One region of the Micromonospora sp. BL1 genome, then DNA from elsewhere that is predicted to be linked to it. Evidence: riboswitches for the same ligand, from Rfam matches in the RefSeq annotation. Region 1 holds a riboswitch; the other holds the start of a gene.
What was found. Region 1 has a riboswitch for cobalamin ahead of EAD96_RS10635 (ribonucleoside-diphosphate reductase subunit alpha). Riboswitches for the same ligand answer to the same signal wherever they lie in the genome.

Region 2: another riboswitch for cobalamin. It lies ahead of EAD96_RS04255 (prenyltransferase/squalene oxidase repeat-containing protein); the one in region 1 lies ahead of EAD96_RS10635 (ribonucleoside-diphosphate reductase subunit alpha).

What each region holds. Positions count from the first base shown of each region.
Region 1 covers NZ_RCVK01000202.1:53,387-60,567, forward strand. The annotation lists gene EAD96_RS10625 (MFS transporter) at 1-1,214, shown strand, start outside; gene EAD96_RS10630 (ribonucleotide-diphosphate reductase subunit beta) at 1,236-2,264, opposite strand; gene EAD96_RS10635 (ribonucleoside-diphosphate reductase subunit alpha) at 2,255-4,588, opposite strand; cobalamin riboswitch at 4,765-4,981, opposite strand; gene EAD96_RS10640 (PrsW family intramembrane metalloprotease) at 5,102-5,929, shown strand; gene EAD96_RS10645 (LysE family translocator) at 5,994-6,614, opposite strand; gene EAD96_RS10650 (acyl-CoA thioesterase) at 6,618-7,130, opposite strand.
Region 2 covers NZ_RCVK01000147.1:34,447-41,627, reverse strand. The annotation lists gene EAD96_RS04280 (sensor histidine kinase) at 1-510, opposite strand, end outside; gene EAD96_RS04275 (ABC transporter permease) at 734-1,774, shown strand; gene EAD96_RS04270 (ABC transporter ATP-binding protein) at 1,771-2,454, shown strand; cobalamin riboswitch at 2,629-2,774, shown strand; gene EAD96_RS04265 (peptidase) at 2,872-3,915, shown strand; gene EAD96_RS04260 (hypothetical protein) at 3,951-4,436, shown strand; cobalamin riboswitch at 4,505-4,645, shown strand; gene EAD96_RS04255 (prenyltransferase/squalene oxidase repeat-containing protein) at 4,783-6,237, shown strand; gene EAD96_RS04250 (hypothetical protein) at 6,234-7,145, shown strand; gene EAD96_RS04245 (CbiQ family ECF transporter T component) at 7,138-7,181, shown strand, end outside.

The sequences.
Region 1 (7,181 bases):
AGCACACGACGGAGCAGCCCGCGCCGCCGGTGCCACGCTCGGCCGTACGGGCCCGCTGGTCGGTGGCGCTGCTCTTCGTCATCATGGGCCTGGCCATCGGCGGGTGGTCGGCCCGCGTGCCGGAGGTGCGGGACGCGGTCGGCGTCGGCAACACCGGCTGGGGCCTGGCCAACATCGCCACGAACGCCGGGGAGCTGGTCTCCCTGGTCGTGGTGGCGGTGCTGATCAGCCGGATCAACACCCGCCGGCTGGCGCTGGCCGGGGCCGCGCTGATCCTGGTCAACGCGCCGCTGCTGGCCGCGTCCACCACTGTGGTGGCGCTGGTCGGCGGGCTCGCGGTCTGGGGTTTCGCGGCGAACCTGCTGGCCACGCCGATGAACGCCCAGTCGGTCGAGGTGCAGAAGCGGTACGGGCGGCCCATCCTGTCCACCTTCCACGCCGGCTTCAGCATCGGCATGCTGGCCGGCGGCCTCTGCGGCACCGGCGCCGCGGCGATCGGGATGTCCCCGTCGGCGCAGATGGCGGTCACCAGCGTCCTGCTGGGCGCGCTGCTGGTCGGCACGCACCGCTGGCTGCCGGACACGCCCCGGCAGGAGACGAAGGACGGCGAGGAACGGCGACGGCTGCGCGACCGGTTCACCCCGCAGCTGCTGCTGCTCGCGGTGATCGCGTTCCTCGCCTCGTTCATCGAGATGGCCGGCGCACAGTGGAGCGCGCTGTACGCGACCGAGGTGGCCGGCGCCGCCGCGGTGCTGGCCGCGGCCACGTACACCTGCCTGTCGCTGGCCGCTACCGTGGCCCGGCTGTTCGGCGACCGGCTGGCCGGCCGGTTCGGGCGGATCCGCTTCGTCCGGCTGTCCGCGCTCGTCGCCACCGCCGGCGTGGCGCTGCCGGTGGCGTACCCCCATCCGGCCGCGGTGATGGCCGGCTTCGGACTGCTCGGCTTCGGCCTGGCGTGCGTGACCCCGACGGTGCTCGGCTTCGCCGGCGAGCAGCCCGGCCTCACCTCGGGTGAGGGCGTCTCGGTGGTGGCGATGGGCCAGTGGCCGGGCGCGTTGCTGGCGGCGCCGGTGATCGGCCTGCTCGCCGGTGCGCTGGACCTGCGCAGCGCGTTCGTGGTGGTGGCCGTGATGGCGGTCGCCGTGGTGGCGTTGATCGGGCGGGTCCGGGCGACGGCGCTGCCCGGCGAGAGCCCGGTCCCGCCCCGGCCGTGACGGCCGGGGCGGGGGCGGCGGTCAGAAGTCGTCGTCGAAGGTGACCGAGCCGGTCACCCCGACCTGGTACGCCGACACCCGGCGTTCGAAGAAGTTGGACAGCTCCTGCACGTCCTGCAGCTCCATGAACGCGAACGGGTTGCCGCTGCCGTACATCGGGGCGATGCCGAGCACGGCGAGGCGCCGGTCGGCCACGTGCTGGAGGTACTCGCGCATGTCGGCCAGGGACATGCCGGGCACGCCCTGCCCGAGCAGGTCCTCGGCGAAGCTCACCTCGCACTCCACCGCCTCGGCCAGCATCTCCCGGACCTGCCGCTCCATCTCGCCGTCGAACAGGTCCGGCTCCTCGGCGCGTACGGTCTCCACCACGTCGAAGGCGAACGCCATGTGCATCGACTCGTCCCGGAACACCCAGTTGGTGCCGGAGGCCAGCCCGTTGAGCAGGCCCCGGGACCGCAGGAAGTAGACGTAGGCGAACGCGCCGTAGAAGAACAGCCCTTCGATGCACGCGGCGAAGCAGATCAGGTTGAGCAGGAACGCCCGCCGGTCCGCGCGGGTCCGCAGTTCCCGCAGCTCGAAGATCGAGTCGATCCACCGGAAGCAGAACTCGGCCTTGCGGGCGATCGACGGGATGTTCTCCACCGCGGCGAATGCGGCGAAGCGTTCCTTCTCGTCCGGCACGTACGTGTCCAGCAGGTTCAGGTAGAACTGGACGTGCACCGCCTCCTCGAAGAGCTGCCGGGACAGGTAGAGCCGGCCCTCGGGGGAGTTGACGTGCTGGTAGAGGTTGAGCACCAGGTTGTTGGCGACGATGGTGTCGCCGGTGGCGAAGAACGCCACCAGCCGCGACACCAGGTGCCGTTCGGCGGGGGACAGCTTCGCCAGGTCGGCGAGGTCTCCGTGCAGGTCGACCTCCTCGACCGTCCAGGTGTTCTTGATGGCGTCCTTGAACCGGTCGAAGAAGCGCGGGTAGCGCATCGGCCGCAGGGTCAGGTCCATGCCGGGGTCGAGCAGCATGTGCCGGGTCGGTGCGGTGGTGGTCACTGGCATGCCTCGCAGCTCTCGGGGTTCTCCAGGGAACAGGCCAGCGCCTCGTCGTCGCTCACGGCGGAGACCACGCCGGAGACCGGGGCGAGCACCGGCGCGACGGTGGCCTGCTGGATGCGGGTGGCGGGACGGGAACGCAGGTAGTAGGTGGTCTTCAGCCCGGCCTTCCAGGCGTACAGGTACATCGAGGAGAGCTTGCCGATGGTCGGCGCGCTCAGGAACAGGTTCAGCGACTGGGACTGGTCGACGAAGGGCGCCCGCGCGGCGGCCAGGTCGATCAGCGCCCGCTGCGGCAGCTCCCAGCCGGTGCGGAACAGCTCCCGCACCGGCGCGGGCAGCTCGGTGATGTCCTGCACCGAGCCCTCGGCCCGCTTGATCCGGTCGCGGACCTGCGGCGTCCACAGCCCGCGCGCCTTCAGCTCCCGCACCAGGTACGTGTTGACCTGGAGGAATTCCCCGGACATGGTCTCGCGCTTGAACAGGTTGGACACCTGCGGCTCGACGCACTCGTAGCAGCCGGCGATGGAGGCGATGGTGGCGGTCGGCGCGATCGCCACCAGCAGCGAGTTGCGCAGCCCGTGGGCGGCGATCCGTTCGCGCAGCGCCGCCCACCGCTGCGTCTGCGCCGGCTCCGCGCCCCACAGGTCCGGGTGCAGGTCACCCTTGGCGGCCCGGGTCTGCGGGTACGCCGGATGCGGGCCGAACTGCTCGGCCAGCCCGGCGGAGGTCTCCAGCGCGGTCAGCAGGATCTCCTCCTGCACGCGGGTGGACAGCTCCCGGGCCTGGGCCGAGTCGAACGGCAGGCGCAGCGTGAAGAACGCGTCCTGCAAGCCCATCAGCCCGAGCCCGACCGGCCGCCAGCGCGGGTTCGACGCCGCCGCCTGCTCGGCCGGGTAGTAGTTGATGTCGATCACCCGGTCGAGGAAGAGCACAGCCGTGCGTACCGTGGCGCGCAGCCGCTCCCAGTCCACGCCGTCGGCGGTGACGTGGGCGCCGAGGTTCACCGAGCCGAGGTTGCACACGGCGGTCTCGGTGTCGTCGTTCACCTCCAGGATCTCGGTGCACAGGTTGGACAGGTGGATCACGTTGCCCGGCTCACCGGTCTGGTTGGACAGCCGGTTCGCGGCGTCCTTGAACGTCATCCAGCCGTTGCCGGTCTGCGCGAGCGTGCGCATCATCCGCCCGTACAGGTCCCGGGCCCGCACCGTGCGGACCGCGTTCTTCTCGGCCGCCCGGTACGCGGCGTCGAACGCCTCGCCGTACAGGTCGGGCAGCTCCGGGGCGTCCGACGGGTCGACGAGCGACCACTCGCCGTCGGCCTCGACCCGGCGCATGAACTCGTCCGGGATCCAGTTGGCCAGGTTGAGGTTGTGCGTACGCCGCGACTCCTCGCCGGTGTTGTCCCGCAGCTCCAGGAACTCCTCCACGTCCGGGTGCCACGGCTCCAGGTAGACGCAGGCCGCGCCCTTGCGCCGGCCGCCCTGGTTGACCGCGGCCACCCCGGCGTCGAGTGTCTTGAGGAACGGCACGATGCCGTTGGACCGGCCGTTGGTGCCCCGGATCAGCGCGCCCCGGCCACGCACCCGCGACCAGGCGATGCCGATGCCGCCGGAGAACTTCGACAGCTTCGCCACCTGGTGGTACCGCTCGTAGATCGAGTCCAGCTCGTCGCGCGGCGAGTCGACCAGGAAGCACGACGACATCTGGGTGTGCCGGGTGCCGGAGTTGAACAGCGTGGGGGAGCTGGGCAGGTAGGCCAGACTGGACATCAGCCGGTAGAACCCGACCGCCTCGCCGGGGGTGCGGGACAGCCCGCAGGCCACCCGCAGCAGCCAGTACTGCGGCGTCTCCACCACCAGCCGGGTCTGGGGGTGCCGCAGCAGGTAGCGGTCGGCCACCGTGCGCAGTCCGAAGTACTCGAACCGCAGGTCGCCGTCCGGGTCCACGGCGTCGTCGAGCTTGCGGGCGTGCCGGGCCACGAACGCGGCCGTCTCGTCGCCGATCAGGCCCAGCCCGTGCGCGTACGCGATCGACTGGCTGAAGCTCGCCACGCCCTGGCCGCGGACCTCCTTGTCCACGTACGCGGCGAGCAGCCGCGCCGCCAGCTTCGAGTACTGCGGCTCCTCGCCGATCAGCTCCGCCGCGGTCTGGATCGACAACCGGTCCAGCTCGGCGGTGGTCGCCCCGTCGTAGAGCCCGCTGATCGTCTTGGTGGCCACCCGCAGCGGGTCCACCTCGTCCAGGTCGGCGACCCAGCGCTCGACCGCCCGGACGATCTTGTTGACGTCCACCGGCTCGGTGTCGCCGTCCCGCTTGCGTACCCGCATGGCCGGGCGGCGGGCCTCGGGCCCGGCGCTCCCGGACGGGGGACTCTCCTGTACGACAGTCATGACCTCTCCTCGCTGTCACCGTCTGGAGACGGCGGGAGACGCCAACGGGCGCGGCACGGCCGGCCCGGCTGCTGGCGTCGGTCGTCCCGCGCGACCTCCGACCGCCGTACGCCGGAGGCGCACGGCGCGCTGGCAGGTCTTCGGACTCGCGGGCCCGACCGGGGTCGCCGGTCGCCTACCGGCCGTCGCTTCCCAGGCCGGTGGCCCAGTGCTGTTGACGGCTGTCGTTCCCACTCACCGCTGCGGGGCAGTCCCGGACTCCCACCGGGTTCCCTCTTGCCTCGGCCCCGCCCCGAAGGGCTCGGCCGAACCAGCTGCGGCACCACCATATATGGCGGTGAGGGCTTGCGTGCAACACCAGATGTCGTGTCGGCGTGTCGGAATGATCTCACCGTCCACAGTGCCCACCCCCGATTCGGGCGCGGCCCGGCGGGCGCGATACTCGGCGGTATGGGGAATACCGGGCGCCGCTGGGCGTGGGTGGCGGTCCTGCTCGTCGGCGTCGGGCTCCACCTGCTGGTGCTGGAGACACTCGCCGGCACCGGGACCGTCACGTTCGTACCGGCGCTGATCGTGCTCGGCGCGTCCGTCGCACCCGCCACGTTCCTGGCCTTCGCCCAGGGACGGCCGGCCCGCCGCCCGGTCCCCGGCTCCGTCGTCGGCGTCGCCGCGCTCCTCGGCGGTGTGATCGGCGTGGTCGCCGCCGGCTGGCTGGAGTACGGCACGCTGCACCGCCTCGGCGTCCTGCCGATGGCGCTCGTCGGCCTGGCCGAGGAGACCGCCAAGCTGATCGTGCCGGCCGGCATCCTCCTGCTGTGGCGGCGGCACCCGTCCCCGGCGCAGGGGCTGGTGATCGGCGTGGCCTCCGGCGCCGGGTTCGCCGCGCTGGAGACCATGGGCTACGCGTTCGCCGCGTTCGTCGGGTCGGAGGGCAACCTCGGCGCGGTCGAGCGGACGCTGCTGGTACGCGGTCTCACCGCGCCCGCCGCGCACCTGGCGTGGACCGGGCTGACCGCCGCCGCGCTGTTCACGTTCGCCGCCGCGCCCGGCGGCCGCAGACTGGCGGCGTTCCTGCTCACCTTCGCCGCCGCCGTCACGCTGCACACCTGCTGGGACACGTTCGGCACCCAGCCCGCGTACGTGTTCATCGGCGGCGTGTCACTGGGCTGGGTGCTGCTACGCCTGCACCTGGACCGCGAGCGTCCGCCGGCGTCGAACCGGGAACGGCCTGATGATCATCGCCAGTTCGCCGAGGCGGCGGGGTCGGAGCACTTCTGATGCCGCCACCCCGGCGTGATGGAGTCGATCAACCGGCCCGGGCATCGCCGAGCCCCGACGCGTCTCAGCCGGCGGCCAGCCGGACGCCGAGCGCGACGAAGGCGACAGCGCAGAGCCGGTCGATGCGCCGCGACCAGCGGCTGTCGCCCCACCGGCCGGCGAACCGCCCGGCGCCCACCCCGAGCGCCAGGTCCACGGTGAGCTGCACCGCGACGAACATCGCACCGAGCAGCACCAGTTGCGCCGCCACCGGGCCCGCCTCGGGCCGGACGAACTGCGGCAGGAACGCCACGCTGAACAGGATCATCTTCGGGTTGAGCAGGTTCGTCAGCAGCCCGCGCCGGAACGCCCGCCCGGCGCCGCCGTCCGGCCGGTCCGCCGGGGCGCGCCGGCCCGTGCCGCGCAGCGCCCGCAGGCCCAGCACGATCAGGTACGCCGCACCGGCCCACCGGATCGCGGTGAACAGCACCGGGGACGCGGCGATGACGGTGGCGAGCCCGGCCACCACGGCGGCGACGTGCACCGCCTCCCCGGCGGCGACCCCGAGCGCGGCCACCGCGCCGGCCCGCGGACCGTACCGGGTGGCGTTCGCGAGCACGAACATCATGTCCGGCCCCGGGGTGAGCATGAGCACCACGATCGCGGCCAGGTAACCGGCGAGCGTGGCCGCCGACAGTCCGAGCACCGCTCAGCCCTCCCCGGCGCCGTCGAGCAGCGCCCGGCGCAGCGCCAGCCGGTGTTCGCGCCGGATCTGCGCCTCCCGGTAACGCCGCCGGTCACCGTCGGTCTCGGCGCGCAGCGGCGGCACCGGCCGGGGCTGCCCGTCGTCGTCGATCGCCACCATCACCAGGTGCGCGGTGGCCACGTCGACCGGCGGCACCGCGCGGTCCCACCGGTCCGCGCTGACCTTCACCGCCACCTCCATCGAGCTGCGGCCGGCCCAGGTGATCCGGGCGTCCACGTGGACCACGTCCCCGACGCGTACCGCGCGCAGGAACGCGGTCTCGTCGATGGCGGCGGTGACGGCCGGTCCGTCGGAGTGGCGGGCGGCGACCACGCCGGCGACGGAGTCGATCAGGTTGAGGATGCGCCCGCCGTGGACCGTGCCCATCAGGTTGGTGTGGTGCTGGTCCATGATCTGCGACAGGGTCAGGTGCGAGGCCGACGGTGGTCGGCCGGTGAGCGTGATGGTGTCGGGCACTGTGCGGTTCCGTCCTCGCAGAAGCGGACCGCCGACCGGCCGGGGTGTGCA
Region 2 (7,181 bases), on a different contig from region 1:
CAGTTGCCTGCGCTGCTCGCTCTCCCGGTACAGCGCCTGGTATCCCCACACCACCCCGACGGCGACGGCGGCGCCGAGCGCGGGACCGATCGCCACCGCCGGGGTGAAGGAGCCGGTGTGGGCGGCGAACCCGGCGACGGCAGCCGCGGCGGTGGCGATCACGGCGGCCAGGCCGGCGCGGCGCGGCAGCAGGTGGAGCTGGAGGAAGTACAGCGGAAAGGCCACCCAGATCGCGTCGGCGGACAGGCCCAGCAGCAACAGCCACACGGCGCCCACGGCCGCCAGCCACCACGCGGCGGTCCGCCGCGAACGGCGGATGCGGGGAAGGAACGGCCCGGCGGCGTACGTCAGGCCGAACGCCGCCGCAGCAGCGACGATCAGTCCGGCGTGGGGCCGGTCGACGGCCACCGCCCGGCCGGCGGCCAGGACGAGCAGGCCGGCGATCAGCAGGTGAAGGCACCAGGCCAGGGCCCGGATGGTCGGCGTCAGGACGGGGACAGCGGTGCTCACAGTGCGTCCCACGTTACCGAGGCAGGCGGCCCGGGGGCCTCTATCGAAAGTTAGAACCCGGGTGCCGTCTTCCGGCCCGCGAAGTGCCGTCCTACGCCAGACGCGCACACGGGCGTCGGCAGCGATGGTGGATCCATACCGCTTCCACCGCTGGAAAGGACAGGCCGAGGCCGTGTTCGTCGCCTGGAGAGATCTGAAGTTCGCCAAGGGACGCTTTGCCCTGATGGGGACCGTCATCGTGTTGATCACCCTGCTGGTCGGGCTGCTGTCCGGGTTGACGGCCGGACTGGGCCAGCAGAACGTCTCGGCCATCACCGGCCTGCCCGCCGACAGGATCGCCTTCCAGGCACCCGGCGACGGCCAGAGTGTGTCGTACTCCAACTCCACGGTCACCGAGAAGCAGTGGCAGCAGTGGGCCGAGGCCCCCGGAGTCACCGGCGCCGAGCCGCTGGGCATCACCACCACCAAGGCCACCGCCGGGGACAGAAGCGCCGGGGTCTCCGCCTTCGGCGTCCGGCCCGGCTCCCGCCTGGCCCCCGACAGCGACCGGATCGACGGGCGCTCGGCAGTGCTGTCCACCAAGGCCGCCGCCGACCTCGGCGTGCAGGCCGGTGACTCGATCACGCTGGCCGCGCAGCAACTCACGGTGGCTGCAGTACGGGGCGACGCCTCCTTCAGCCACACCCCTGTGGTGTGGACCAGCTTGGACGCCTGGCAGCGGATCGCGCCTCCCACCGGCACCGGTGGCGGCGGCCCGACGGCAACCGTCGTCGCCCTGACCACCACCTCGGGGGCCGATCTGGCGGCCATCGACCGGCAGACGGGCACCGAGACGGTCTCCGTCGACGACTCGCTGTCCGCGATCGGCTCCTACACCTCCGAGAACGGCTCCCTACAGCTGATGCGCGGCTTCCTGTTCGCCATCTCCGCCCTGGTCATCGGCGCCTTCTTCACCGTCTGGACCATCCAGCGCAGCGGCGACGTCGCCGTGCTGAAGGCACTCGGCGCCTCCACCGCCAACCTTCTCAAGGACGCCCTCGGACAGGCCGTCGTCCTGCTCACCGGCGGCACCCTGCTCGGCACCGGCATCGCCGCCGCCCTCGGCGCCCTCGTCGCCGGGTCCGCGGTGCCGTTCCTCCTGACCCCGGTGACCGTCCTGCTCCCCGCGGCCGTGATCGTCATTCTCGGCGCGCTCGGAGCCGCTCTGTCCATCCGCCGCATCACCTCCGTCGACCCGCTGACCGCCCTGGGGAGCGCCCGATGAGCCTGAACCTGACCGACGTCACCCTCACCTACCCCGACGGCGAGGGCCGCCTGACCGCCCTCGACCGCGTCACCCTGGACGTACCCAAGGGCAGCCTGACCGCCGTGATCGGCCCTTCCGGCTCCGGCAAGTCCAGCCTCCTCGCGGTCGCCGCCACCCTCATCACCCCCGACTCCGGCACCGTCACCGTCGACGGCACCCCCACCACCGGCATGATCAGGAGCGAACTCGCCGACCTGCGCCGCCGCAGGATCGGCATCGTCTTCCAGCAGCCCAACCTGCTGCCCTCCCTCACCGCCGCCGAGCAGCTCCAGGTCATGGCCCACATCGACGGCCGCCCGCCGGCCACGGCCCGCACCCGCGCCATGGAACTCCTCGACGCGGTCGGCCTCGCCGGCCAGGCCGACCGCCGGCCCCACCAGCTCTCCGGCGGCCAGCGCCAGCGCGTCAACATCGCCCGCGCCCTGATGAACGACCCCACCGTGCTGCTCGTCGACGAACCCACCAGCGCCCTCGACCACGAACGCGGCGCCGCCGTCATCGACCTGATCACCCGCCTCACCCACCAGCAGGCCACCGCCACCGTCCTGGTCACCCACGACCGCACGCTCCTCACCGCCGCCGACCAGGTCGCCGAGGTCCACGACGGCCGCCTCCACCTTCCGGCACCGGCCCGCTGAAGCGGCGCGACCCACGAGCTGTCCGGCCCGCAGCAGCAACCCGGCGTACGCCGGGACGCCGGCCCGTCCCCGGCCGGCGGGAACGCGGTCGCGGCCGACGGAATGTGAGACCGCCGACTCCGCCGCTCGTCACGGCACGTGTGCGGCTCCTGGCGCATTGACACCGGGGCTACGGCCACATAAGACTGTCGCGACAACTGAATCACCGCGTGTACGTGCGGGGGAAGACCGGTCGAAATCCGGCGCTGGCCCGCAACGGTAGGCCGTCCAGTGAACTCTGGCGGCGAGCCCGAATACCCGTCGTACGCGTGAATCCGCTCCCCACCCGTCGTGGCCCACGGGTCGGAGTCCCGACCGACCCGGCGTTGCCGCATCGGCCGGGCTTTCGACGACCGCCGGGCCGGAAAGGCGCTTCCGATGGTCGTCCGCCGAAGCCGGCACCGCCTGCTCGCGCTCCTCTGCGGCGTGCTCGCCGCCCTCATCCTCACCACACCGGCCGTCGCCGCACCCGAGCGCGCCGCCCTCACCCGCCCCGAGGCCGCCGCCGGCTGGCTCGCCCGGCAACTGGTCGACGGGGAACGCTTCGAGGCGGTCTTCGACGGCGTCGCCTACCCCGACCAGGGGCTGACCCTCGACGCCGTGTTCGTCTTCGCCGCAGCGGGCGCCGCCGACGACTACAGCGCCGACGCGCTGGCCTGGGTCACCCGGCCGGACGTCCGCGACGGATACGTCGGCGACGGCGTCGCCGAGGCGTACGCGGGCGCGACAGCCAAGCTCGCCCTCGCCGTGCAGGTGCGCGGCGGCGACCCGGCCGACGTCGGCGGGGTCGACCTGATCGCCCGGCTGCGCTCGCTCCAGACGCCGGCCGGCCGGTTCAGCGACCGGTCCGCGTACGGCGACTACAGCAACGCGTTCAGCCAGTCCTTCGCGCTGCTGGCGCTGGACCGCACAGCGGCCGGGGCGCCACCGGCGGCGGCCGCCTGGCTGGCCGGCACCCGATGCCCGGACGGCGGCTACCCGCTGCTGCCCGCGCAACCGGTCTGCGTGTCCGACGTGGACGCGACCGCGCTCGCGACGCAGGCGCTGCGCGCCGCGGGGCGTCCGGCCGACGCCGCCGCCGGGCTGCGCTGGCTCGTGTCCGTCCAAGGTGCCGACGGCGGCTTCGCCAACGCCGCCGGCACGCCGAACGCCAACAGCACCGGCCTCGCCGCGCAGGCCCTGCGCGACGGCAGCCGGCCCCTGGCCTGGGCGCGCGCCCGGGCGTTCCTCGCCGGACTCCAGGTCGGCTGCGCCGGGGCACCGGCGGACCGGGGCGCTGTCGACTTCGACGGCGGCGGCTTCGACCCGGCCACCGCACCGCGGGCCACCGCCCAGGCCGTCCTCGGTCTCACCGGGACCGGGTACGCCCGCCTGTCCGCCGCCGGTGCCGACCCCGGCGCGCCGGCGCTCGCCTGCCCGTGAACCCCCTCGCCGCTCACCCGATCACAGGAGGACCCGTGTTCCGTCACCGTTCCACAGTCCGCACCTGGCTGGCCGGCCTGCTGGCCGCCGCCGTGGCGGGCGTCGCGCTGACCGCCGCCGAACCCGCGCCCCGGGCCGCGCACGCCGCCGCCTGCGTCGGCACCTCGGGAGTCACAGTGGTCGTCGACTTCGCCGCGCTCGGCGGCGGCGTCCAGGTCGGATGTGCCCCGGGTGACCCGGCCACCGGCCTGGCCGCGCTGCAGGCCGCCGGCTTCACAGTCACCGGCACCGCCCGCTGGGGCCTGGCCTTCGTCTGCCGGATCAACGGCAAGCCCACCGCCGCGACCGAGCCGTGCGTCAACACCCCGCCGGTCACGGCGTACTGGTCGTACTGGCACGCCCCCAGCGGCGGCTCCTGGTCCTACAGCACGTCCGGGGCGACCAGCTACAACCCCGCGCCGGGCAGTGTCGAGGGCTGGTCCTTCGGGGCCGGCGCCCCGCCGAGCATCGCCGCTCCCTAGGTGTGACCAGCGGCGCACCGGGTGCCGGCCGCTGCTCTGGCGTCGTCGCGCGCCCGGGCGGTACGGTGTCGGCACCCGGTGCGCCGGGCACACAACTGCATACGTCCCGTGTGGGGGGAAGCCGGTTCGAAGCCGGCGCTGACCCGCAACCGTGAGCGAGAGTGCCTTCTCGCGAGCCGGAATGCCCCGCCCGGGACGAGCGGCTTCCACTGTCGAGGTCTACAGGGTGAAGTCCGGGCCGCCGAGGTCCGACCACCCCCGCTCACCGCAGCACGCGGAGCGGGGTGTCCGTTTCTCGGGGTGCTTTCCGGAGGTTTCACCGACCGCTCTGCGAAAGGCACCCCTGATGCCCCTGTCCCGGCGTCTCACCACCGGTCTCGGTATAGCCACGGTCACGACCCTCGCCGCGATCACCGGCGCCCCTCTGACCGTTGTCGCGGCACCCGCCCCGGCCCACGTCACAGCCGCCCGCGACGCCGCGGCCTGGCTGGCCGGCGAGTTCACCGACGGTACGCTGCCCGGCCCGTTCACCCCCGAGGACTGGGGGCTGACCATCGACGGCCTGGTCGCACTGTCCGCCACCGGCGTGGACGCGCCCACCCGGCAGGCGGCAACCGCGCAGGCCGCCAAGCACGTGCGCTCCTACAACAGCTACGACGACTGGGGCATCGAGGGCTTCACCGACGGCGGGGCCACCGCGAAACTGCTCTACGCCGCCTCCGCCGCCGGCGCCGACCCCACCGACTTCGGCGGCTACGACCTGCGGGCGGAAACCCTGTCGCTGATCGCCGGCGCCGACGCCGGGCACCAGCGGGGACGGATCACCAGCCGCACCACCGCCGACAGCGGCCCGGACGCCAGCAACACCTTCGACCAGTCGTTCGCCGTGCTCGGCCTGGCCCGCAGCGGCGACCTACCGCAGGAAACTGTGGACTTCCTGCTCCGGCAGCAGTGCGCGGCCGGTGGCTTCCGGCTCTACCCGGACACCGCCGACGGGCCGTCCTCCTCCTGCGACGAGCAGCCCGGCGCCACCCTCGATGTCGACTCGACCGCGATGGCCGTGCAGGCGTTGCTGGCCGCCGCCGAGGACGGCGCCACCGGTGCCGGCGACGCCGCGCGCAAGGGCGCCGACTGGCTGGTGGCCCAGCAGCACGCCGACGGCTCCTTCGGCGGTTCGGGACCGACCACCGGTGCGAACTCCAACAGCACCGGCCTGGCCGGGCAGGCCCTCGCCGCCGCCGGACGCGACGACGCCGCCGCCCGGGCCGCGAAGGCCCTGGCCGCGCTGCAGCTCACCGCGGGCGACGGCGGGGCCGCCTCGGCCGACGCCGGCGCGATCGCCTACAACACCGACGGACTCACGGCGGCCACGGCGGGCGGGATCACCGACACCGACCGTGACCAGTGGCGCCGCGCCACCGCGCAGGCCCTGCTCGGGCTGGCCCAGGTTCCGCTGGGCCGGATCGGCCTCGGCACGCCGCCCACATCGACTCCCACCCCGACCGGCACGGCCTCGCCCACCGCGCCCGCCACGCCCACCGCGTCTCCCACGCTCACCACGTCGCCTCCGCCGACCGGCACCGCCGGCCCGACGCCGAGCGTGACCAGCCCTCCGGCGACACCCGCGCCCACGACCGCGGCGCCGACCACCGCCGCTCCGCCGATCACGACCCCGGCCGCGTCAGGGCTGGGCGGGCTGCCGACCACCGGCGCGGCGATCGGCAGCTATCTGCTGATCGCGCTGCTGCTGATCGGTGGCGGAGTGACACTGCTCGTGCTCGGCCGACGGCGGGCGGGATGAGCCTCCGTGCCGCCCGCGGCGCGCTGGTCGTCGCCCTGGTCACCGCAGGCACAACGATCGGACCGGGCAGTCCTGCGGTGGCCGCCGGGTCGGCCGGCTACTGCCCGGACGCCTCCGGGGTCACAGTCGTGGTGGACTTCAACGAACTCGGCGGCGGAACGGTGGTGCGCTGCGCGCCGGGCACCCAGGCCACCGGCCTCGCGGCGCTCAAGAACGCGGGCTTCCCGATCACCGGCACGCTGCGCTGGGGCGAGGGGTTCATCTGCCGGATCGACGGCAAGCCGTCGGCCGCGACGGAGAAGTGCGTCGACACGCCGCCTGCGAGCGCGTACTGGTCGTACTGGCACGCGCCGAACGGCGGCAGCTGGACGTACAGCGACAAGGGTGTGCTCAACCGCAAGCCGGCGGCCGGCAGCTTCGAGGGCTGGTCGTTCTCGCTCAACCGCAACGCCAACGACGCGCCTCGTCCCGGCGTCGCGCCGAAACGACCCGCGCCGCCGCCCTCTCCGCCACCGGCCCCTCCGCCGCCGCCACCCGCGGGCGGCGGGCCGGCGGCGCCACCACCGGCGGGCGGAACCGTCGTGGCGCCGCCGGTCGGCGGTGGCCGGCCCGGTGAGCCCACCCGGCCGACCGGCACCGCCGGCCCGCCGGCCTCCGTCAGCCCGCCGACCTCCGCCGGCACGTCACCGACGGCCGGTACGCCGACCCTGGCGGCGACGCCGGGTGCTGACAACAGCACGGCACCGCAGGGCTCCTCCGACGAGCCCGTGGTGACCGATGTCGCCGCGTCCCGTGACGACGACGGCCTGCCACTGGGCACGATCGCCGGGGTGCTGCTGCTCGCCGTGCTCGCCACCGGCGCGCTGGTCGCGGCCCGTCGGCGGCGTGCCACCGGCCCGGATGACTGACGCCGCGGTCACCGGGTCGCCGGCCGCTGACGCCGG